Regions from separate parts of the Agathobaculum sp. LCP25S3_E8 genome, predicted to be linked through region 2. Evidence: riboswitches for the same ligand, from Rfam matches in the RefSeq annotation. Region 2 holds a riboswitch; each other region holds the start of a gene.
The links. A riboswitch is a leader RNA that binds a small molecule or an ion and turns the genes downstream of it on or off. The one in region 2 is predicted to bind FMN.
Positions count from the first base shown of each region.

Region 1 (7,209 bases), on a different contig from region 2:
TGAGCACGGTTTCCCGCGACGCACCAAAGGCCGTCCCTGCCAGCGCCGCAGCCGCCAGCAGCACACCGGCTGTCAGCCGTTTCCACATCTGTCTCATGGCTTATCCCCATAAGGATCGGCCGCCACGCCGGTCTGTACCGCCCAGATCGCAAGCTGCGTGCGGTCACGCAAATCGAGTTTGCTCAGCACACTGCTCAAATAGTTGCGCACCGTGCCTTCCGACAGGCAAAGCGCCGCCGCAATCTCCTTGTTGGATTTGCCGCAGCCTACCTCGCGGATGACCCGCCATTCGTTTTCCTGCAAAGCCGCAGTCTGCTGCTTATCCACCGGAATCTGCATGCTGCCGCGTGCCATGCGCGCAAACATATCCAGCGCCTTGGACGCCACGCCAGGCATGATGATCGATCCGCCGCGCACTACCTCGCGCACCGCATTTGCCAGTTCGCTGACCGAAACGCCCTTGAGCAGATAACCGGACGCACCATAGCGCAGCGCACCAAATACGTACTCATCATCATCAAATGTCGTCAGGATAATCACCTTAATTTGCGGATAGGCAGCTTTAATTAGCCGCGTGCATTCCACACCGTCCACCTCGGGCATACGAATATCCATGAGCACCACATCCGGCTTTTCCTTGCGCACCAGCTCAATCGCCTCGCGTCCGTTGGATGCGGTACCAACCATGGCGATATCCGCCTGCGCATCCAGCACAAAGCTCAGGCTCTGACGAATCAACTCCTGATCGTCTGCAATCAATACGCGGATCATATTTCATCCCCCCATCGAAGCGGTATGGAAGCCTCTATCCGGAACCCGTTCTCTCCGTTCACGCGCAGACTGCCGCCAAGCAGACGCAGCCGCTCCCGCATGTGACGCAGCCCAAAGCCTTGTTCGATTTTGGCGCAGCCGATGCCATTATCCTGCACCACAATCGTCATGCATCGTTCCTGACAGGATAGAGACACGTCAATTTCGGTCGCATGCCCATGCCGGATGGCATTGGTCACGCTTTCCTGTACAATCCGGTAGACCGCATCCTCCTCGTCCTGCGAAAGGCGCATATCTGCCGGCTGCGTACTCAGCCGAATATCCGCATGTGAAGTCTGCTGCATCTCGCTGCACAACTTGTCGAGCGCCTCGGACAGGCGAAACCGCTCGAGCGCATCCGGCCTGAGCGCACTGACCGATCGGCGCACTTCATTCATGCCCGCACGGGCGGTTTTCGCAATGAGCTCCATCTGCTTGCGCGCCATGTCCGGCGAAATATCCATCATTTCAATGCAGGCGTCCGCACCAGCGGTGATGCCGGTCAGCGCGTGGCCGAGCGTATCGTGAATCTCGCGCGCCAGACGGTTGCGTTCCCGGGTCTCCGCCATGCGCTCGCTTTCCGCCGCATATTCCTTGAGCTGGCCGTTGAGGATGGACAGCTTATCGTTTGCCCGCGCCAGTTCGCCGTTGAGGCGACGGATGGCGGCATTTTCTTCCGTCCGCCTGCCAACCAGAATCACCATGTATCCAATAAACAAGATCAGATTGAGCGCGCTGAGCAAACCGATGGCCGTCTGCATGAGCTGCCGCGGCTGTCCCTCGTAATAGGCGAGATATGCAGAGACAGAGACCATGCCCAAGCCGGATTGCAAAACGTCCAGACTGGTCAGCAGATAGAGCGAGGTCATCGCGCCGAGGAACAGCATACGCCCCCGCCCATGCAGACTGTCCACCAGATTGACCACGGCGAGCAGCAACAATCCGTTATAGTCCAGATGCAGCGCCAAAAGCACGAGCAAGGCAACTCCCGGTTCCAACCAAAACACCATTCGGCCGTTTCCCAGCCTGCCGCGCCGATATGCAAAGTCGACCACGACAAACGCAAGTAAACTAAGCGCCGCAAAGGACACACTCCACGGAGCAGCCGGCAAAATGCTCAGCCCCTGCAAAAAGCTCACACCCTCGGCCCGCTGCACCGCACGCAGCGGCGTCAGCACAAAAACCGTACCGAGAAAAGCGCAGAGCGCCAGATTGATAAGCAACATCCCCTGCCGCAGCAGGGTCAGACTCTCATCTGTCTGCATCTCGCGATTGGCCGGTCCATCCGACATGCCAGCAGCCCCCTTTTCCCCGTTATGCCTTGTCTTTCTCCTGCAGCAGACAGCCGTTTTTTCTTTTCTGCTGTACTGCGTCGCAGAACGGGTTTCCTATGTATAAATTATAATATATATCCTGCACAAGGTCAAACAACATATCAGCGCATGCATAAAAACAGCAGGCAGCAAATCATATGTGCAGAACCCCTCCGGGAAAGAATCGTCATCCTGTTCAGAACCGGCAAAAAATCGTTTTCATGATTCCCCTAATATGATATGATAAAACAAGTAAGGGGGGCTGGCGATGAAATGGAGACGACTGTTTCTTGCTGTGTGCGGCATCGTGCTGACGGCATGGCTGTGCCTGACGCTGGGCGCATGGAAAGAACAGCAGGAAACACCGCTGCGGATCGGCGCGACCTATATGACAATGAACAACCCGTTTTACAGCGTCATTGACGAGGAGCTGCGGTTGATGATCGAAAGCCGCGGCGATATTCTGCTCACGCGCGACCCTGCACTCGATCAGGATAAACAAAATGACCAGATTCACGAACTGCTTGCAGGTGGAATTGATCTTCTTGTGATTAACCCGGTGGATTTTCAGCAGATTCGTCCTGCACTGGAGGAAGCGCGGGATGCAGACGTTCCGGTTGTGATTGTGGATTCACAGGTGAGTGACCCTTCGCTGGTTGCCTGCACGATCGCTTCGGACAATTACGGCGCGGGTGTATTATGCGCCGAACATCTGATGCGCACCCGTGATTCCGCACGCATCGCCCTACTGGAGCACCCGACCGCTCAGTCGGCGGTCGACCGCATTCAAGGATTTTGCGACACCATCGCCGCGCATCCACAGTATCAGATCGCTGGCCGCGCGAGCAGTGACGGTCAGCTGGAGCTTGCCATGCCGGCGCTGGACGGCCTGCTGGATGCCGACCCGACGATTGATGTGGTGATGGCGCTCAACGATCCGACAGCGTTAGGGGCGATGGCTGCGCTGGAGGAGCGGCATTTACTGGATCGCACGCTGGTTTACGGCGTAGACGGCGCTCCCGAAGCTAAAAATATGATTTTCGAAGGTGTGATGACAGCAACAGTCGCCCAGTCTCCCATTCAAATCGGGCAGACGACAGCGCAGGTCATATACCAGATTCTGTCCGACCAAGCCTACGAAAGCGAAATCATTGTGCCGGTCGAGTTGATTACAGCGGAAAACGTGGAACAGTTCGGCTCAGACGGTTGGCAATGAGAAGGGGTACAGGCAGTACAGCCCCAACCGGTATCTTCGCCGACCGGCCGAACGTTCGTTCATGATGCACAATATTTCTGCACAAAGATTGGTTTTTGGCCGGTTGACAGGGCAGGATTTTCTGCTATAATGGCTTTATAAAATGGTATATTCCTTTCTTCGGAAACGAGAGTATTCTCTACTGGCGGTCAAAGCCCGCGAGCGCAAGCTAACCCGGTGCAATCCCGGGGCCAACAGTCAGGTCTGGATGGGAGAAGAAAGCCGCCGGCATCACCGGCAGCTTCTCGTGCACGATGAAAGAACACGAAGCAGCCGGTATTGCATCCGTTGGATAGCAATCAACGGCTGCTTTACGATTTATCCGGCTTATTCGGTGGCAAGGAACCAAAAAGGAGGCCGTCATCATGGATAAACCGGTACAAAACGCAAACCCGCTGGAAACAGAGCCGATCTCCGCGCTGTTAGTGCGATATTCTATTCCCACAGCACTGACACTCATGGTCAACTATCTTTACAACATCGTTGATCAGATTTTTGTCGGGCAAGGCGTTGGCATCACCGGCATGACAGCTACCAACGTCGCGTTTCCGCTTATGATTCTGGTAAACGCAATTTCGCTGCTGCTGGGGGATGGGGCCGCGGCCAATATCAGTCTGTGCCTGGGCCGCAAGCAGCAGCAAACGGCAGATGCAACCATGTCGCACGCACTGACTTTAATTATCGGCAGCGGCATTCTTTGCGCGCTGGTGTTTGGCATCTTCGCCCCGCAGCTGGTGGTTCTGTGCGGCGTCACGGAAACCGCTTATACGCAGGCAGTCTCCTATCTGCGGGCGATCGCATGGGGCGTGCCGTTCCAGCTGATGTGCCCTGCGTTCACCGCCATCATCCGCGCGGACGGTGCCCCTCAGTACACCATGAAGTGTATGATTGTGGGCGCCGTTATCAACTTGATTCTGGATCCTATTTTCATTTTCCCACTACAAATGGGTGTCGTAGGAGCCGGTATTGCCACAGCGGTGGGACAGACAGCCGCCGGCTGTATGTGCCTCTTTTATCTGCGCCATATGCGTACCGTCCGCATTCGCAAATCCGCTCTGCGCCCCACGCCTGCATTGACCGGACGTATCGTGGCGTTAGGCTTTCCAAGCCTGCTGACGCAGACGATGATGGCACTGGTACAAATCACCATGAACAACCTGATGCGTCAGTACGGTGCATGGAGCGCCTTTGGCAGCGACATTGCCCTTTCGGTTTACGGCATGATGATGAAAGTATACCAAATCGCCCACTCGATGTTTGTGGGTGTCTCCTCCGCCGTACAGCCCATCAACGGCTTTAACTTCGGCGCCAAACACTACACGCGGGTACATCAGACATATCTGCTGGCCAGTCGGATTGCGCTCATCATTTCCGCTGTATGCTTTCTGGTCTTCATGGTACTCCCCCGGCAAATCGGTATGCTCTTTGTCTCGGATAATCCCCTGTATCTGGATTGCGCCGCCCACATTTTCCGGATTTATATGATGACCTTTTTCCTCTACGGTCTGCATATGACCACAGCATCCTTTTTTCAGAGCATCGACAAACCTGTACACTCGCTGATGATTCCTCTGGTACGGCAAGGGGTGTTTCTCATTCCGCTGGCGCTGCTGCTCTCCCGCAGTTTTGGTCTGGATGGTGCTTTATATGCCGTTCCCATTACAGATACGCTGGTTTTTTTGCTCAGCATTGCATTGGCGCTTACGGAGTTTCGTTCCTGGCGTAAAAGCGGATGGCTGTAAGCCACAGTATGAAAAAAACCTCCTGTCGCAGCATTGCTGCAACAGGAGGTTTCTTTTTACTCGTCAGAAAGACTTGCGCTTATCTGCATACTCAAGGTGAATAACGTGCTTTTATCCTCTATCAATGCGTGCTCTTGCGTCGGCTCGCGCCACCGGTGCGCAGCCATTCCTCATCAACCGGATCGATCACATTCACTTCGGTGGTCAGGAAAGTGCTCGCCATGGAAACCGCGTTTTGCAGCGCCAGACGCACCACTTTGGTCGAATCCATAATACCGGCTTCAATCATGTTGACATAAGTATGCGTGCAGACATCCATTCCCATTCCGGGCTCCAGCCGTCGAATCTCTGTCACAACGGAATCGCCGTCTCCGCCGGCATTTTCCACAATCTGAGCAGCCGGCTTGGTCAACGCAGTGCAGATGATCTGCGCGCCGACCTTTTCGTCCCCCGTGAGCTGCGCCGCATATGCCTCAACCTGTGTGCAGGCATCGCAGTAGGCCACGCCGCCGCCGACCACAACGCCTTCCTCCAGCGCAGCGCGGGTGACATTCAGCGCGTCTTCCACGCGATGCTTTTTCTCCTTCAGCTCCAGCTCGGTCGCTGCGCCAACATGGATCAGGCCCACGCCGCCTGCCAGCTTGCCCAAACGCTCACGAGCGCGATCCACCGCGAACTCATCCTTCGCCTGTGCCAGCATGCGCCGGAGCATCTCGATTCGGCTGTCAATTTCGTCACGATTGCCCGCGCCCCCGACGATCAGCGTGCTGTCCTTTCGAATGATGACTTTATCCGCCCGACCAAGCATGTCCATTGTGGCATGGCTCAAATCATAGCCGGTTTCCTCGCGGATGACAACCGCGCCCGAAATCAGCGCAATATCGTCTACCAACGCCTTTTTCCGCTCGCCAAAGCCCGGCGCGCGCACCGCAGCTACATCGATTGCGCCCTTGAGCTTATTGATAATGAGCGCCTTGAGCGCCTCGCCCGTGACATCCTCCGCCACAATGACCAGCGGGCGATGCTGCTGCGCAACCTGATCCAAAATCGGCAGAACTTCTTGCAGTTCGGTGATCTTTTTATCAGTAAACAGGAGATACGCATTCTCGAATACGGTTTCCATCTTCTCCTGATCACTCACCATGTAAGGCGACAGATACCCCTTGTCAAACCGCGTACCGCGAACGATCTCGCAGGAGGTTTCCATCGTGCTGGATTCGTCCACCGTGATCACGCCATCCGCGCCGAGCTGCTCCATAATATCTGCAATCATGCTTCCAATCTGTTCGTCGTCAGCAGAAACACCCGCAATGTGCGCAATATCATCCCGCGTGGCCAGCTTGTACGAATGCTCCTCCAGATACCGTACTACCTCGTCGACCGCGCCTTGCATGCCCCGACGAAGCTGTATGGGATTGGCACCCGCCGCAAGGTTGTGAACCCCTTCGCGAATAATCGCCTGTGTCAGCAGCATCGCGGTAGTCGATCCATCGCCAGCCGCTTCATTGGTGCGGAGTGCGACATGCTTGATCATCTGTGCACCCAGATCTTCCGCAATGTCAGTCAATTGCATATCATTGATAACGCTTGCGCCATCATTTGTAATGAACGGCACTCCGGAAGAACTGTCCACCAAAACATTTCTGCCCAGTGGTCCCAGTGTGATCTTAACTGCATCTACAACTTGATCTACGCCATCTTGAAGCATTTGTCTTGCTTCCTCGCCAAAAAACAAATCTCTCATATGTGTTTCTCCTGACTCCAGAGCAGACAGGCATGCACATGGCACGCCTGTCTGTCCCAGCTGATTGTAATAAATTAGGACTCTTCGACCGTCTCCTGCACGAGAATGTGCTCCTGCACGGGGATCTGTTCCTCCGCAGCTTCGCTATCGCCGGACAGTTCCTCCTGTCTCTGCTCTGCTTCGTGCAGGGCAATGATCTCGGCATGCAGACCAATGCGATCATCGTGCCGTAACCATTTTAACAGACCAACCATGGTTCCTACAAGTATAATTAGGAAAGGCGCCGAAATAATAATGGCAATATTTTTGATCGCCGTGAAATCCGCGCCAACCAGAATGATCGAC
Region 1 covers NZ_JBQKJR010000006.1:87,592-94,800, forward strand. Annotated here, with positions in the region: gene ACTQ34_RS04125 (ABC transporter substrate-binding protein) at 1-97, opposite strand, end outside; gene ACTQ34_RS04130 (response regulator transcription factor) at 94-771, opposite strand; gene ACTQ34_RS04135 (sensor histidine kinase) at 768-2,102, opposite strand; gene ACTQ34_RS04140 (sugar ABC transporter substrate-binding protein) at 2,392-3,339, shown strand; FMN riboswitch at 3,491-3,602, shown strand; gene ACTQ34_RS04145 (MATE family efflux transporter) at 3,744-5,120, shown strand; gene groL (chaperonin GroEL) at 5,242-6,864, opposite strand; gene ACTQ34_RS04155 (BCCT family transporter) at 6,939-7,209, opposite strand, start outside.
Region 1: linked by a shared signal. The riboswitch ahead of ACTQ34_RS04145 (MATE family efflux transporter) and the one ahead of ribD (bifunctional diaminohydroxyphosphoribosylaminopyrimidine deaminase/5-amino-6-(5-phosphoribosylamino)uracil reductase RibD) in region 2 are both predicted to bind FMN.

Region 2 (7,209 bases):
AACTACATCTTATCACAATACGCGCACAATATTTGCCGAATGCGCACCGCGTCAACCACGCCAAAAGGCCGCACACCGGCTTGGTCCGATGTGCGGCCTTAAAAAGCCATATTCAGTTCTTGAGACTCTGGATAGGAGCCGGAATGCGTCCGCCGCGATGAATAAACTTTGCCGGCGAACCGGTTGCAATCGGCATGATAGGTGCAGAGCCCAGCAGGCCGCCGAATTCGACCATATCACCCACCTTTTTACCGATGGCGGGAATAACACGCACGGCCGTCGTCTTGGAGTTGACCACGCCGATAGCGATTTCGTCCGCAATCAGACCGGAGATGACCTCAGCGGTGGTGTCGCCCGGCACTGCAACCATGTCGATACCGACCGAGCAGACCGCAGTCATCGCTTCGAGTTTCTCGAGCGTCAGCGCGCCGGAAGCCGCCGCCGCAATCATACCCTCATCCTCGGAAACCGGAATGAACGCGCCCGACAGGCCGCCGACCGACGAGGATGCCATGACGCCGCCCTTCTTGACCGCGTCGTTGAGCATAGCGAGAATCGCGGTTGTGCCGCAGCTGCCGCAGACCTCCAGGCCGACTTCCTCCAAAATGCGCGCAACCGAGTCTCCAATCGCCGGAGTCGGTGCAAGAGACAAGTCGACAATACCGAACGGCACACCCAGACGCTCGCTGGCAATCGCACCGACCAGCTGACCCATACGCGTAATCTTGAACGCGGTCTTTTTGATGACCTCAGCCACCTCGTTAATGGAGCAGTCACCCGCGCGGCGGATAGCCGACTGCACCACACCCGGACCGGAAACGCCGACGTTGATAACGGTCTCCGGCTCACCGATGCCGTGGAACGCGCCCGCCATAAACGGGTTGTCATCCACCGCGTTGGCGAACACAACGAGCTTGGAGCAGCCCATCGAATCGTTGTCTTTCGTCAGTTCTGCGGTCTGCTTGATGATACGGCCCATCAGGCCGATAGCGTCCAGATTGACACCCGCCTTGGTGGAGGCAACATTGACCGACGAGCAGACCAGACTGGTCTCGGCCAGTGCTTCCGGAATGGAATGAATCAGAATTTCGTCACCCTTGGCAAAGCCCTTTTGCACCAGCGCGGAAAAGCCGCCGACAAAGTTCACGCCGGTCGCACTTGCCGCGCGGTCAAGCGCCTTGGCAAGCGGCACATAGCTGTTTGCATTCGTCACCGCGCCAATCATGGCGATAGGTGTGACCGAAATACGCTTGTTGATGATCGGAATGCCGAGCTCCCGCTCGATCTGCTCGCCCGTGGAAACCAGCTTTTCCGCGCGGCGGGTGATCTTGTCATACACCTTATCCGCCAGCACATTGATATCGTCGCTGGCCAAATCACGCAGCGAGATACCCATAGTGATAGTACGGATATCGAGGTGTTCCTCCTCGATCATCTTGATGGTTTCCAGAATGTCCTTGGTATTGATCATTGACATGGACGGCACCTCAAATCTTGTGCATCGCGTCGAAGATATCCTCGTGCATGGTATGAATTTTCATGCCGAGCGCCTCGCCGTCCTTGTCCAGAACATCAGCCAACTGGGTGAAGTCCACCGTACACTTGTCGATATTGACCAGCATGACCATGGCGAACATATCCTCCATGACATTCTGAGAAATATCAACGATGTTGACCTCATGCTTGTACAGAGTTTCGGAAATTCTGGCAATGATGCCGGTGCGGTCCTTACCGACCACCGTGATAACTGCGCGCATATTTTTTCCTCCGATTTATATATTTTTTTGAATAACAAACTATCAGCCGGTCTTTTATCGGAACACCGGCGGTGCAGATGTTTCCATCTGTCCCTGCCCTGCCTCGACAATGGTATTGATGATGCTGTTGGACACCAGAAAGCCCTTTTCAGTCAGATACCAACGAGCCCCTTGGTGCGCAACCAGTTCCTGTCCCATCAGGCTGCGAAACGCTTCTTCATATGGCGTCGAGTCGATATTGTACCGTTTTTCCAGATCGATGAAATCCACGCCCTCTGCCGTGCGCAAGCGCACCATCAGGTATTCGCCCTGCCGTTGGAAGGTCGGCACCTCGTCCTCGTCCCGCAGGATATCCTCACCGTTTATGTATGCCTTAATATCCCTTGCAAACTCGAACCGACGTCCGTTTATGAACGAATGTGCCCCTGGCCCCAGGCCCAGATACTCGGACAAATCCCAATACTTTGCATTGTGCCGCGAACGAAAGCCGGGCTTGGCAAAATTCGAAATTTCATAATGCTCAAACCCGTTCTTGCGCAGCAGATCACACATAGCAAGATAAGTATCTGCCTGCGCGTCGTCATCCGGCAGAACGGGGTTTTCCCGCCCCATCGGCGTGGCAGGCTCAAGCTTCAAGCCGTAGCACGACAAATGCTTCGGTCCGAGCGCCAGACACTGCTCAACCGAGTCGAGGAATTTTTCCTGCGTCTGGCCCGGCAGACCGTACATCAGATCAAGGCTGATGTTGTCAAAGCCCTTCTCCCGCGCCAAATCCACCGCAGTTTTAGCCTGTTCAAACGTATGGATGCGTCCGATACGTTTGAGCTCGTCCTCCTGCGCGGACTGCACGCCGAAGGACAGACGGTTGACACCATGTTTTTTCATCGCGTCAAGCACCTTTTTATCCGTGCTCTCCGGATTGCACTCGACCGTAATCTCTGCGTCGTCCGCAAGCGGAAATTTATTGCGCACCTCCTGCAGGATGCGGCCAAGATACTTCGGTCCCAGACAGGTCGGCGTGCCGCCGCCGACATACACAGTGTCCACCGTGTAGCCGCTGCACGTTTTCCCGTATTCGCGAATATGCGTCAGCAGCGCCGAAACGTAATTTTTCATCAACTCTGCATCAGTCACGGAATAAAAATCACAGTAAGCACATTTTTTTACACAGAACGGAATGTGCAGATACAACCCCAAAGGCCGATTATTATAACTGAATTTGCTCATGATTCCTCATCCAGCTTCAAGACCGCCATGAACGCTTCGGTCGGAATCTGCACCGTGCCGAGCGAACGCATCTTTTTCTTACCTTCCTTTTGTTTTTCCAACAGCTTTTTCTTTCGCGTGATGTCGCCGCCGTAGCACTTAGCCAGCACATCCTTGCGCATCGCCTTGACTGTCTCGCGTGCGATGACCTTGCCGCCGATTGCCGCCTGAATCGGCACCTCGAACAGCTGACGCGGGATATTCTCCTTGAGCTTTTCGCAGATACGGCGCGCACGGCCGTATGCCTTTTCACGGTGCACAATAAACGAAAGTGCATCTACCTGGTCACCGTTGAGCAGCATATCCACCTTAACCAAATCGCTCGGTCGGTAATCGAGGAACTCGTAGTCCAGCGAAGCGTAGCCGCGAGTACGTGCCTTAAGTGCGTCGAAAAAGTCGTAAATAATTTCGTTTATCGGCATTTCGTAATGCAGCTCTACCAGATTGGCATCCAGATACTGCATATCCTTAAATACGCCGCGTCGCTCCTGACACATCGGCATGATGTTGCCGACATATTCCTGCGGCGTCATGATGGTCGCCTTGACAAATGGCTCACGCGCCTCTTCGATGAGACCCGGATCGGGATAATCATGCGGATTGTCGCACTGGACGACCGTGCCGTCGGTCTTGACAATTTCATAAACCACGCTCGGCAGTGTCGTGACCAAATCGAGGTCAAACTCACGCTCCAGTCGCTCCTGAATAACCTCCATGTGCAGCATGCCTAGGAAACCGCAGCGGAAACCAAATCCCAGCGCCACCGAGCTTTCCGGCTCGAAGGACAACGCCGCGTCGTTGAGCTGCAATTTCTCCAGCGCATCCCGCAGGTCGGGATATTTGGAGCCGTCCTCGGTATAAATACCGCAGAACACCATGGGCCGCGCAGGACGATAACCCGGCAGAGCCTCCGCCGTCGGGCGTTCAGCCTCGGTGACCGTGTCGCCGACGCGAGTGTCGGATACAGTCTTGATGGATGCGGTAAAGTAACCGACCTCACCCGCGCACAGCTCCTGCTGCGGGGACAGTCCGAGCGGCAGCATATAGCCGCATTCGAGTACCTGAAACGTCGCTCCGGTTGCCATCATCTTGACTTTCATGCCCGGACGGATACACCCCTCCATCAGACGCATGTAGACGATAACCCCTTTATAGGGGTCGTACTGGCTGTCGAATATCAGTGCGCGCAGCAGCGCGTCCGGATCGCCCGTCGGCGCAGGGATGTCCGACACGATGCGCTCCAGCACGGAATGGATGTTGATATTCATTTTTGCAGAAATCTCCGGGCTGTCCTCAGCCGGGATGCCGATGATATCCTCAATTTCCTGCTTGACGCGCGGCGCATCCGCAGCCGGCAGGTCAATCTTATTGATAACCGGCACAACCTCCAACCCCGCGTCAATCGCAAGATAGGTGTTGCCCAGCGTCTGCGCCTCGATACCCTGCGCCGCGTCCACAACCAGCAGCGCGCCTTCGCACGCAGCCAGTGAGCGGGAGACCTCATAATTGAAGTCAACATGCCCCGGCGTGTCGATGAGGTTCATCTCATAGGTTTTGCCGTCATCCGCCTCATATTCCATGCGCACAGCGCGCGCCTTAATCGTGATGCCGCGTTCGCGCTCCAGATCCATATTGTCGAGTAACTGCTCCTCCATCTCGCGCTGGGATACCGCTTTGCACTGCTCAAGCAGGCGATCGGCAAGTGTAGACTTACCGTGGTCAATGTGCGCGATAATGGAGAAATTACGAATTTGCTCGCGATTTTTCACCCCGAAAGCTCCTTATCTGTTCCATAATAGCAATATGGAAATATTATAACACGTTCCCGCCTGTCTCACAAGCGTTCTTTTCCGGTTTACCGGCTCCCCATCATTGTTCTGTTTTTTTGCACAAATTTGATTTTCTTTTGCTTCAGATTTGATACGACTACGCTATGATAAGAATGTAGACAGCCACATTCTTTTCTCTTTTCCTTATACTCTTCCCAACTGCAGAGGCGGCTTTGGCCGCCTCTGCATATTTTTTCATAAAATGCTTGCATTCTTGCTTTTGCGGGTATATACTGTGTTCAGCAAAGCATTTGACTGCTGTGCTAAAACCGAATATCAGGATTCTTCAGGGCAGGGTGCAATTCCCTACCGGCGGTACAGCCCGCGAGCGGACGCTTTTTCAAAGCGAATGCATGATTCGGTGAAACTCCGAAGCCGACAGTATAGTCTGGATGAAAGAAGAATGTGCGAAAAACGGCTTTTGCTCCGTTTTCGCTTATTTGCTGTTCTGAAACGCATTTTGTGTTTCAGATTTTTTGTTTTTATGGCGTTTCGCCCCGAAGCCTCTGCTTTCGGGGCGTTTTTTCATTTTACAGCCCGTACAGGCTGTTCTGACGAGGTGATCCGATTGCAAAACCAAACGGAAACTTACATGCGCCGCGCACTCGATCTGGCCAAACGCGGCGCAGGACATGTCAGCCCCAACCCGATGGTTGGCTGCGTCATCGTTAAAAACGGACGCATCATCGGCGAAGGCTGGCATGAATACTGCGGTGGCCTGCACGCCGAGCGCAACGCGCTGAAAAACTGCACCGAGGACCCGGCAGGCGCAGACCTATACGTCACGCTTGAGCCATGCTGCCACTGGGGCCGCACCCCTCCCTGCACAGAGGCCATTCTCGAAAAGCACATTGGACGTGTATTCGTCGGCTGTCTGGACGCAAATCCGCTTGTTGCCGGCAAGGGCGCACAGATTCTGCGGGACGCAGGCATTCCTGTCGAAACCGGCATCTGCGAAAACGAGTGCCGCCAGCTCAACGAGGTATTCTTCCACTTTATCACAAGCAAAACCCCGTATGTTGTACTCAAATACGCCATGACGCTGGACGGCAAAATTGCCGCGTACACCGGTGACAGCCGCTGGGTAACGGACGAAGCCGCCCGCCATCACGTACACGAGACACGCGCACGCCTGTCCGGCATCATGGTTGGCGTCGGCACCGTGCTGGCAGACGACCCATTGCTCACTTGCCGCATCGAGGGCGGACACAACCCATGCCGCATTGTCTGTGACAGTCACGCGCGCACGCCGCTGGACTCCCAACTTGTCCGCACCGCGCACGAAATCGACACAGTCATCGCCGTGACCGAATGGAACGAGCGCGCCACGGCACTCAAAAAAGCGGGCGCACACCTATTGCTATGTAACGCCCAAAACGGCAAAGTGGACCTAAACGACCTGATGCGGCAGCTTGGCGCACGCGGGTTGGACAGCATCCTGCTGGAAGGCGGCGCAGAACTTGCGTTTGCAGCGCTCGAGACAGGCATTGTTCATAAGGTGCAGGCGTACATCGCACCCAAACTGATTGGCGGCAGTACCGCCAAAACGCCGCTTGGTGGCGCAGGTTTCGCCCGTATGGCGGACGCTTTGACACTCAAAAACGTAACCGTCACGCCGCTGGGTACGGACATCCTGCTTGAGGGGGTGCTGTAATATGTTTACCGGCATCATCGAAGAAATCGGCACCGTACGCCGTATTGAACGCGGCGCCGCAGGCGCAAGACTTACTATCGCGGCAAAAACCGTGCTGGAAGGCACCAAGCTCGGCGACAGCATCGCCACCAACGGCGTGTGTCTGACCGTTGTTGCGATGACAGCGGACAGCTTCAGCGCGGACGTCATGGCTGAGTCGCTGCGGCGCTCCAGCCTCGGCGCACTGCAAAGCGGCTCACCGGTCAATCTGGAACGCGCAATGCCCATGAATGGGCGTTTCGGCGGACATATCGTATCCGGTCACATTGACGGCACCGGCACAATTGCATCCCAAAAGCGCGAGGATAACGCAGTCTGGGTGACCGTGAACACCTCTGCTTCCCTGCTGCGATATATCGTGGAAAAAGGCTCGATTGCAATTGACGGCGTAAGTCTGACGGTCGCAGCGGTGGACCAAACCGGTTTCTCCGTATCCATCATCTCGCACACAGGCGCACAGACCATCCTGCTGGACAAAAAGCCGGGCGAGACGGTCAATTTAGAGTGCGACGTTATCGGGAAATATGTTGAAAAGCTGCTTGCACCGTATGCACCGGCTGAAAAATCCACTTCAAGCAGCATCACTATGGAATTTCTGGCCCAACACGGGTTCTAAAACAATAAAAGGAGGACAATCCATATGAAACAGCAATATTGCACGGTC
Region 2 covers NZ_JBQKJR010000062.1:5,066-12,274, forward strand. Annotated here, with positions in the region: gene ACTQ34_RS15195 (PFL family protein) at 113-1,471, opposite strand; gene ACTQ34_RS15200 (ACT domain-containing protein) at 1,488-1,757, opposite strand; gene hemW (radical SAM family heme chaperone HemW) at 1,812-2,984, opposite strand; gene lepA (translation elongation factor 4) at 2,981-4,792, opposite strand; FMN riboswitch at 5,131-5,260, shown strand; gene ribD (bifunctional diaminohydroxyphosphoribosylaminopyrimidine deaminase/5-amino-6-(5-phosphoribosylamino)uracil reductase RibD) at 5,445-6,506, shown strand; gene ACTQ34_RS15220 (riboflavin synthase) at 6,508-7,161, shown strand; gene ACTQ34_RS15225 (bifunctional 3,4-dihydroxy-2-butanone-4-phosphate synthase/GTP cyclohydrolase II) at 7,186-7,209, shown strand, end outside.

Region 3 (7,209 bases), on a different contig from region 2:
GGCTCTATATTCCCAGACAGCATATCGTCAAGCGTCCTGCAAAAGAGATCGGAAAATAAAGTCAGCTTGCGCCGAACCAGCGCAACAAAACAACCCACACAGAACAAAACAAATGCACAGAAGAACAGGCAGCATAATATTGCGGATATGCTATGCGTCAAATCATATAGAATGATGATAGTCGCTAAAACGGCAAGTAAAAGTATCAGCCCTAAGAACAAACAGGCTTTGTTGACAGACAGCTTCTTTGCGCTCATTTTTGAAGCCCTCCTATCCACATATAACCCATGCCATAAACAGTTTTAATGTACTGCTGACCGCCCGCCTCGATCTTATTTCGTACCCGGCTGACTGCGGCTGTCAGGGCGTGTTCATCTACAAAGTTTCCATCAATGTCCCACAGCTTTTCAAGAAGAACCTGCCTTGTTAAAACTATATTTGGATTTTTTACAAACACACGTAACAAACGGTATTCCATAGCGGTAAAAGTAACCGGCTCCCCGGCAAGAGTAGCGGTCGTTTCGGAAAAATTGATAAGCAAGTTTCCGTCCGAATAGCAATCCCCGCCTGTCTGCTTTTGAATACGAGTGATAAGGGCTGCCACTTTCTTTTGAAATACGCTCATAGGAAAAGGCTTTGTTACATAATCGTCAGCCCCAAGTTCAAACCCGCGGAGCATATCGCTTTCCATATCATTCGCAGTAAGAAAAATGATTGCTGTATCGAGACGGCGTTCTTTGACTTCTTTACAAAAATCAAAACCGTTTCCGTCTGGCAAGTTAATATCAAGAACAATCAAATCGTAGTCTTGCTTTTCGCATAAGTGGGTTGCCGCAACTTTTGTCATAGCTGAATCCACGGTATACCCCGCAGTAGACAGATTGTAACACAGAGTATTATTCAAAAGTCGGTCATCCTCAACCACTAATAACTTCATATAATCACATCCTTTCGCTGAATAGGGTATCATGAAAATGTCACAGAAATATCACCGTGATTTATTTTCTTTTCTCCGTCCATCTGCGGGTTTCTCCGTATCATTCGGGATTAACCAGATTGTTGCCACTTTCATAGCACCGGGGATGCGGCCCGCAGTGCAGTAATAGTTTATCCATCGTGGGGTCACACCCCATTTTTCACTTGCTTCTTTCAATGTCATATATTCCATACCACATACCTCCACAGGCTACATTATAATTCCTTTGCTCGAAGAATACAACAAACAAAATATGAATTATAAAGTTTAAGCTATCCGCATATAGCAACATTCCATGAGCAGACTATGAAATATACAATGTATGTGGGTGATGCAATATGGCAAAAGTTGAAGATTGCCCCGGTTTTGAAACTTTCGGCGCAGACGTAAAGGAAGCGCGGAAAGCAAAACATCTCACACGAAAAGACTTGGCGGAAAAGGTAAACATCGAATCCCGGTATCTCGCCAATATTGAGAATGAGGGGACGATTCCCAGCCTGCCCGTCGTGATACAGCTTATCAAGATTTGCGGCCTGCCCGTGGAACACTACTTCAATCCAGAAGTCATGCGGGAGGAAAGTGAAGATCGGAAACGTGTCAGCCACAAGCTGAAACTTTGCCCGGAGCAGTATCTACCAATCGTGGAGGGTGCCATTGACGGGGCCTTGAAAATCAAACAGCCAAACGAAGAAACGGAGGGTGAGTAAAAACATCCTCTGTTTTCTTTTTATGGGGACGCGCAAGCGCCCTCTTTTTTTGCACTTTTTTCTGTCCAGAGGTCTATTTTGCGGGTAGTTTTGGCGTTTGGGAACGTCTTGTTAGCGGAGAAACAGTAACGTAGCAAGCATAGGGAGTGTAGCCACACTCCCGAAAAACGGCCTGTCCCCGCCCCCGTCGGGCCTCGTCCGTTTTGCTTGTTGGGGAAGTCCCCAAACCCCTTGAATGGAAAGGACGGTGAAGCATGGTAAACAGAACCAGAAAGATTGTGCTGCGCGTTCCCGTGACGCCGGAGGAACGGGAGCTGATTGAACAGAAAATGTCGCTGCTGCACACGAAAAACTTTTCAGCTTATGCCCGGAAGATGCTCATTGACGGCTATATCGTCAACTTGGACACCACCAACATCCGGGCGCAGACCGCCGAGATACAGAAAATCGGCGTCAACGTCAATCAGATTGCAAAGCGGCTGAACAGCATGGGGCCGGTGTACGCGCAGGACATCGAAGATATAAAGGGGGCGTTGGCGCAGATATGGCAGTTACAAAGATACATCCTATCAAGTCAACGCTGAAAAAAGCCCTGGACTACATCGAAAACCCTGACAAGACCGACGACAAGCTGCTGGTGTCCTCCTTTGCCTGTTCCTATGAAACAGCAGACATTGAATTTGAAATGCTGCTGGCGCAGGCGTACCAAAAGGGCAACAATCTGGCCCACCATCTGATACAGTCCTTTGCTCCCGGCGAGGCCACGCCGGAACAGGCCCATGAGATCGGGAGGCAGCTTGCCGATGAAGTGCTGCAAGGGAAATATCCCTATGTGCTGACTACTCATATTGATAAGGGCCATGTCCATAATCACATCATTTTCTGTGCGGTGGATATGGTGAATCAGCGCAAGTACATTTCCAATAAACAGAGCTATGCCTATATCCGGCGTACCAGCGACAGGCTGTGTAAGGAAAACGGATTGTCCGTGGTAAAGCCCGGACTGAGTAAGGGCAAAAGCTACGCCGAGTGGGACGCCCAGCGGAAAGGGACGAGCTGGAAAGCGAAACTCAAAGTTACCATTGATGCTGCCATCCCGCAGGCCAAAGGCTTTGACGATTTCCTGCGGCTCATGCAGGCGCAGGGCTATGAGCTCAAACCGGGCAAATTTATTTCGTTCCGCGCTCCCGGACAGGAACGCTTTACCCGCTGTAAGACGCTGGGGGAAGCCTACACCGAGGAAGCTATTAAAGAGCGTATCAAAGGCTGCGTTATCACCAGAGTGCCCAAAGAGCGTAAGGGAATTTCTCTGCGGATTGATCTGGAAAACAGCATCAAGGCCCAGCAATCGGCGGGTTATGAGAAGTGGGCGAAGCTCCACAACTTGAAGCAGGCCGCAATGACACTGAACTTCCTGACAGAACATGGGATAGACACTTACCCGGATTTGGAAAGCAAGGTGGCCGAGATCACCGCCGCCAGCGACGAGGCCGCCGCTGCCCTGAAAGCTGCGGAACATCGGCTTGCAGATATGGCGGTGCTGATAAAGAACGTCACCACCTACAAGCAGCTCCGGCCCGTGGCGCTGGAATATCGCAAGGCAGCGGACAAGGGCAAATTCCGGCGTGAGCATGAAAGCACGTTGATTTTATATGAAGCTGCGGCAAAGACCCTAAAGGAACAGGGCGTGAAAAAACTCCCTGATCTTTATGCCCTGAAAGCTGGTTACAAGCGGCTGGCCGAGGAAAAAGAACGGCTGTATGAACGGTACGGCGAAGCGAAAAAGCAGATGCAGGAATACGGCATCATCAAGCAGAATGTGGACGGCATTTTGCGGGTGACGCTGGGAAAGGAGTGGACACAAGAGCTATGAGCATACCGAGAATGAATTACCCTCAATATCGCAAGGCCCGGAAGCTGACGCATGAGTGCTGCAACTACTGTGACGGAAACTGCCTCTTGCTGGACGACGGCGAGGAATGTGTGTGCGTCCAGAGCATTTCCTATTCGCTGCTGTGCCGGTGGTTTCGTGCCGCTGTTCTCCCGCTGGATGCGACCCTGTGTGCCGAGATCACCAAAGACCGGGACGAGGTGAAACCCTGCTCCGAGTGCGGCGCTGCATTTATGCCGAAGTCCAACCGGGCCAAATACTGTCCATCCTGTGCCAAACGGATGCGCCGCCGCAAAGAGGCAGAACGACAGCGGAAAAGATATTGGAAATCCATAAGAATTGATGCCTAATAGCGATATTGAAAATACAATCCGGCAAAGGCGACTTTACTTCGTCCCTACCGGATTGTATTTGTAGCCATACCCGGCTACGGTTTTTATGAATGTCAGTCCCTTTACAATGGTGGCAGTCTTTTTCCTGATTTGAAATACTGTGTTTTCTACCGCATGGCAGTATCCATTTGACGGTTCATGCCACACGGCCTGATATATTTCTTCTTTTGTAAATGTAACTTCTGGATTGGAGTATAACATATACAAAACATCAAACTCTTTTGTAGACAAAAATACTTCTTTCCCATCTACCTTAACAAGATGCTTTTTGATGTCTATGGTAAGCCGGGAGGAAGAATAGTCTATTCCCCAAAATTCCTGCACAGAGAGGCAGTCTAATCTGATCTGCTCCAATAGCAGTGATAAATTGTCAAATTTCATGGGGTTACGAAGTTTTTCAAATAATTGTATTTCAATTTTACTACCATACAAATCACGGCTAAAATTCAAAATATGAGTTTCTACCGATATATCTGTATCGTTATCCACCGTGGGGCGTGTTCCAATATGTGTAATTCCATAATAAATTTGATTGTCCAGAAAAATGCGTGTGATATACACACCGTTCTCTGGCAGTTGCTTTTCATTTTCAACTTTCAAATTGGCTGTTGGGGTTCCAACCAGCTTACCAATTCCTCGGCCATGAATGACTATACCAAAAGATGTGTAGATAGGTTTTCTGTTCATAGAAGTTCCTCAAATTATTTCGTTCATAGATAAAATCAACAAAACACAGGTAACAATAATTGCGATTGCCAACAGGATAAGCCCCGATGGCCTCCCTTTAGTCTTATTTGATGTAGTAACGATATATCCGCTTTTTCTTAATGATGTTATTACAGGCTTATAAAGCAAAAATGTAAACCCTGCATTAAGCCCCGCCTTTAATGCGTTGAAAGGCAGAAAGGCTGGAAGCAATAATTGAACAACCGCTTCACGCGGATAACCCATATAAAGAGGTGTGATAAGATAATTCCATAACAGCATAACACAAATCATTGTCAGACTACCAACCACTAAACCCATTACTGCGCCGGAAAGAGTGTGTTTTTTCTTATAAATGATTGCTGCTGTGCAAGCAAAAGAACAGGTGGAAATAATATTCATAATACACCCCAAAATGCCTGTCTCACTAACTGACAACATTTCAATTACAGACACAATAACGGAAACAATACAAGATGTCAGCGGCCCCCATATCAAACCGCCTAATGTGATGATAACATCTTTGGGGTCATACTTTAAGAACAGGACAACCGGGACACGGCCCACCACCATAGCGACATAAGCGATTGCGCTCAACATTGCAAGCGTTGTGATATTTTTTACTTTATTCATTTCGTTTCCTCCGAAAAAAATTGGCACCTGAAAGGTGATGCCTTTCAAGCGCCTATTTTGATAAAGTAAAAGAACCAGCGATAAAAATATCGAACAATTTCTTTATCTTCTCCTATCCAGACTATACTGTTGGTTTTGGAATTGCACCAAATCATGCGTCAAACGCTTGCGGACTTTACCGCCAATCGGGAATTACACCCTGCCCCGAAGACATCTTTATTCAGTTGTCAAAGTGATTTTACATCTCACATTCTAATCTGACAATATGTTTAAACGATTTCGGAATTTTTTCGGAAATCTTGCGGCATACGCAAAACGAATACGTCAGCGGAAAAGATACTGGCAGTCTACGCATTTAGGGCCTTAAAACGCCCGGTATTCCGGGGCTTTTCCGGCATGGTCGGTGAGGTGGTGGGAGGATTTATCATATACCCGCCGAAACGCTGTTCTAAATGCGTAGGAAAATCTTTCCGCCGCTGGTTTTCCTGCCGGTTCTGTGGTATGCTGGAATAAGACAAAAAACGACAGGAGTTGACACGATGGCCGAACAGGAAATGTTGCTGGACATTGATACCATCAAGGCCGCCGTCGCCGGTGAGAAGTGGGCCAAAGAAAAGGTGATCCAACACTACACCCCTATGATCGACGTGCTGGCCGTTGACGAAGATATGAAGCAGCACCTTATTCTGAAACTGCTGGAAGAACTGCCACACTTCCCGATGGGGCAGGCATAAAGAAAAAGAACGCCGGACGCAGAGGCACACAGCCCCCGCGCCCGGCGCTTTGCGATGCTTAGATCACTCTTACACTTTATATTTCATATTGTATTGCTCTAAAACCACATTGATGATATACTAAGAAAAGAATATCAAGTGTGTATCTACAAGTTAAAAGAAAGGGAAAAATATACTATGCTCAAATCAATTATAACATTGATAGTTACCCTTATTGTAGGAGTTGTATTCATGGCAATAGGAAATGATTTCCTTAATGGATCTACTGATCTCGGTGTGATTGTAGCCGTTGCCGTAGCGGGGGCCTTGGTTGTGTTTTTTAATGGACAGAAAGGAAAATGAAAGGTACGATTACAAAATAGGATTTTTGATGTGGAGAGCTGATTATGGAGAATATATTTGATAAGTTCAAGAAATTAAATTTAGACACCTCGCCCATAGGTCTATCAATCGAATTGAGAGAACCATTTTTTTGTACGCCGATTGGAGCCCAAATTATTGGGTGGGATAATGGAATACATTATTGCTTTATCAAGGGATTTAAGGAGATTGTTTTTTGCGTAAATCCAGAAACGTGCTGTAATTATTATGTTTATCCACTTGCTAAAGATTTTACAGATTTTTTAAGGTTGCTTCTTTCTCTGAAAACAACAAATGCAATTCAACAAGTAGTGTGGATGGATAAAGATGCTTTTGAAAACTTTATGAATGATCCTGATGAAGTTAGATATACAAGTAGTGAGCCAGTGCAAAGCATACTTCAAAATATTTCCTCTAATTTAGAGGTTGAACCGATAGAAAATCCATTTGATTATATCAAAAAACTCCAAAAGGATTTTCCGTATAAAGAGATAAAGTTTACAGATGAATTTTATAATATAACTGGTTTAACACGGCAAGAGAATATCTAAAAAAGTTGCAGAGGACACTTTCAACAGTGTTCTTCTGCAACTTTTTTGTTGACTAATTAAACTTTTGATTTTTGTGAGATTTCTTTGAAAAGGATGCCGTTAATAACCAGCCCACCAACTTGTTACCTGTGTATGTGTTGCTTTTGGAAGATGAATCAGATTGCTATACGCATTACTTCCGCCGTATGCAAGCGGGCGAATATGGTGAACATCGTATAAACTGCGATTTAAGGTAACGCCCGTATTGGCGGTGTAAGTAT
Region 3 covers NZ_JBQKJR010000001.1:72,177-79,385, forward strand. Annotated here, with positions in the region: gene ACTQ34_RS00410 (sensor histidine kinase) at 1-257, opposite strand, end outside; gene ACTQ34_RS00415 (response regulator transcription factor) at 254-937, opposite strand; gene ACTQ34_RS00420 (DNA-binding protein) at 989-1,168, opposite strand; gene ACTQ34_RS00425 (helix-turn-helix transcriptional regulator) at 1,315-1,683, shown strand; gene ACTQ34_RS00430 (plasmid mobilization protein) at 1,938-2,267, shown strand; gene ACTQ34_RS00435 (relaxase/mobilization nuclease domain-containing protein) at 2,228-3,556, shown strand; gene ACTQ34_RS00440 (cysteine-rich VLP domain-containing protein) at 3,553-3,924, shown strand; gene ACTQ34_RS00445 (riboflavin kinase) at 3,961-4,653, opposite strand; gene ACTQ34_RS00450 (ECF transporter S component) at 4,663-5,304, opposite strand; FMN riboswitch at 5,405-5,520, opposite strand; gene ACTQ34_RS00455 (helix-turn-helix domain-containing protein) at 5,844-6,038, shown strand; gene ACTQ34_RS00460 (hypothetical protein) at 6,425-6,949, shown strand; gene ACTQ34_RS00465 (HNH endonuclease signature motif containing protein) at 7,049-7,209, opposite strand, start outside.
Region 3: linked by a shared signal. The riboswitch ahead of ACTQ34_RS00450 (ECF transporter S component) and the one ahead of ribD (bifunctional diaminohydroxyphosphoribosylaminopyrimidine deaminase/5-amino-6-(5-phosphoribosylamino)uracil reductase RibD) in region 2 are both predicted to bind FMN.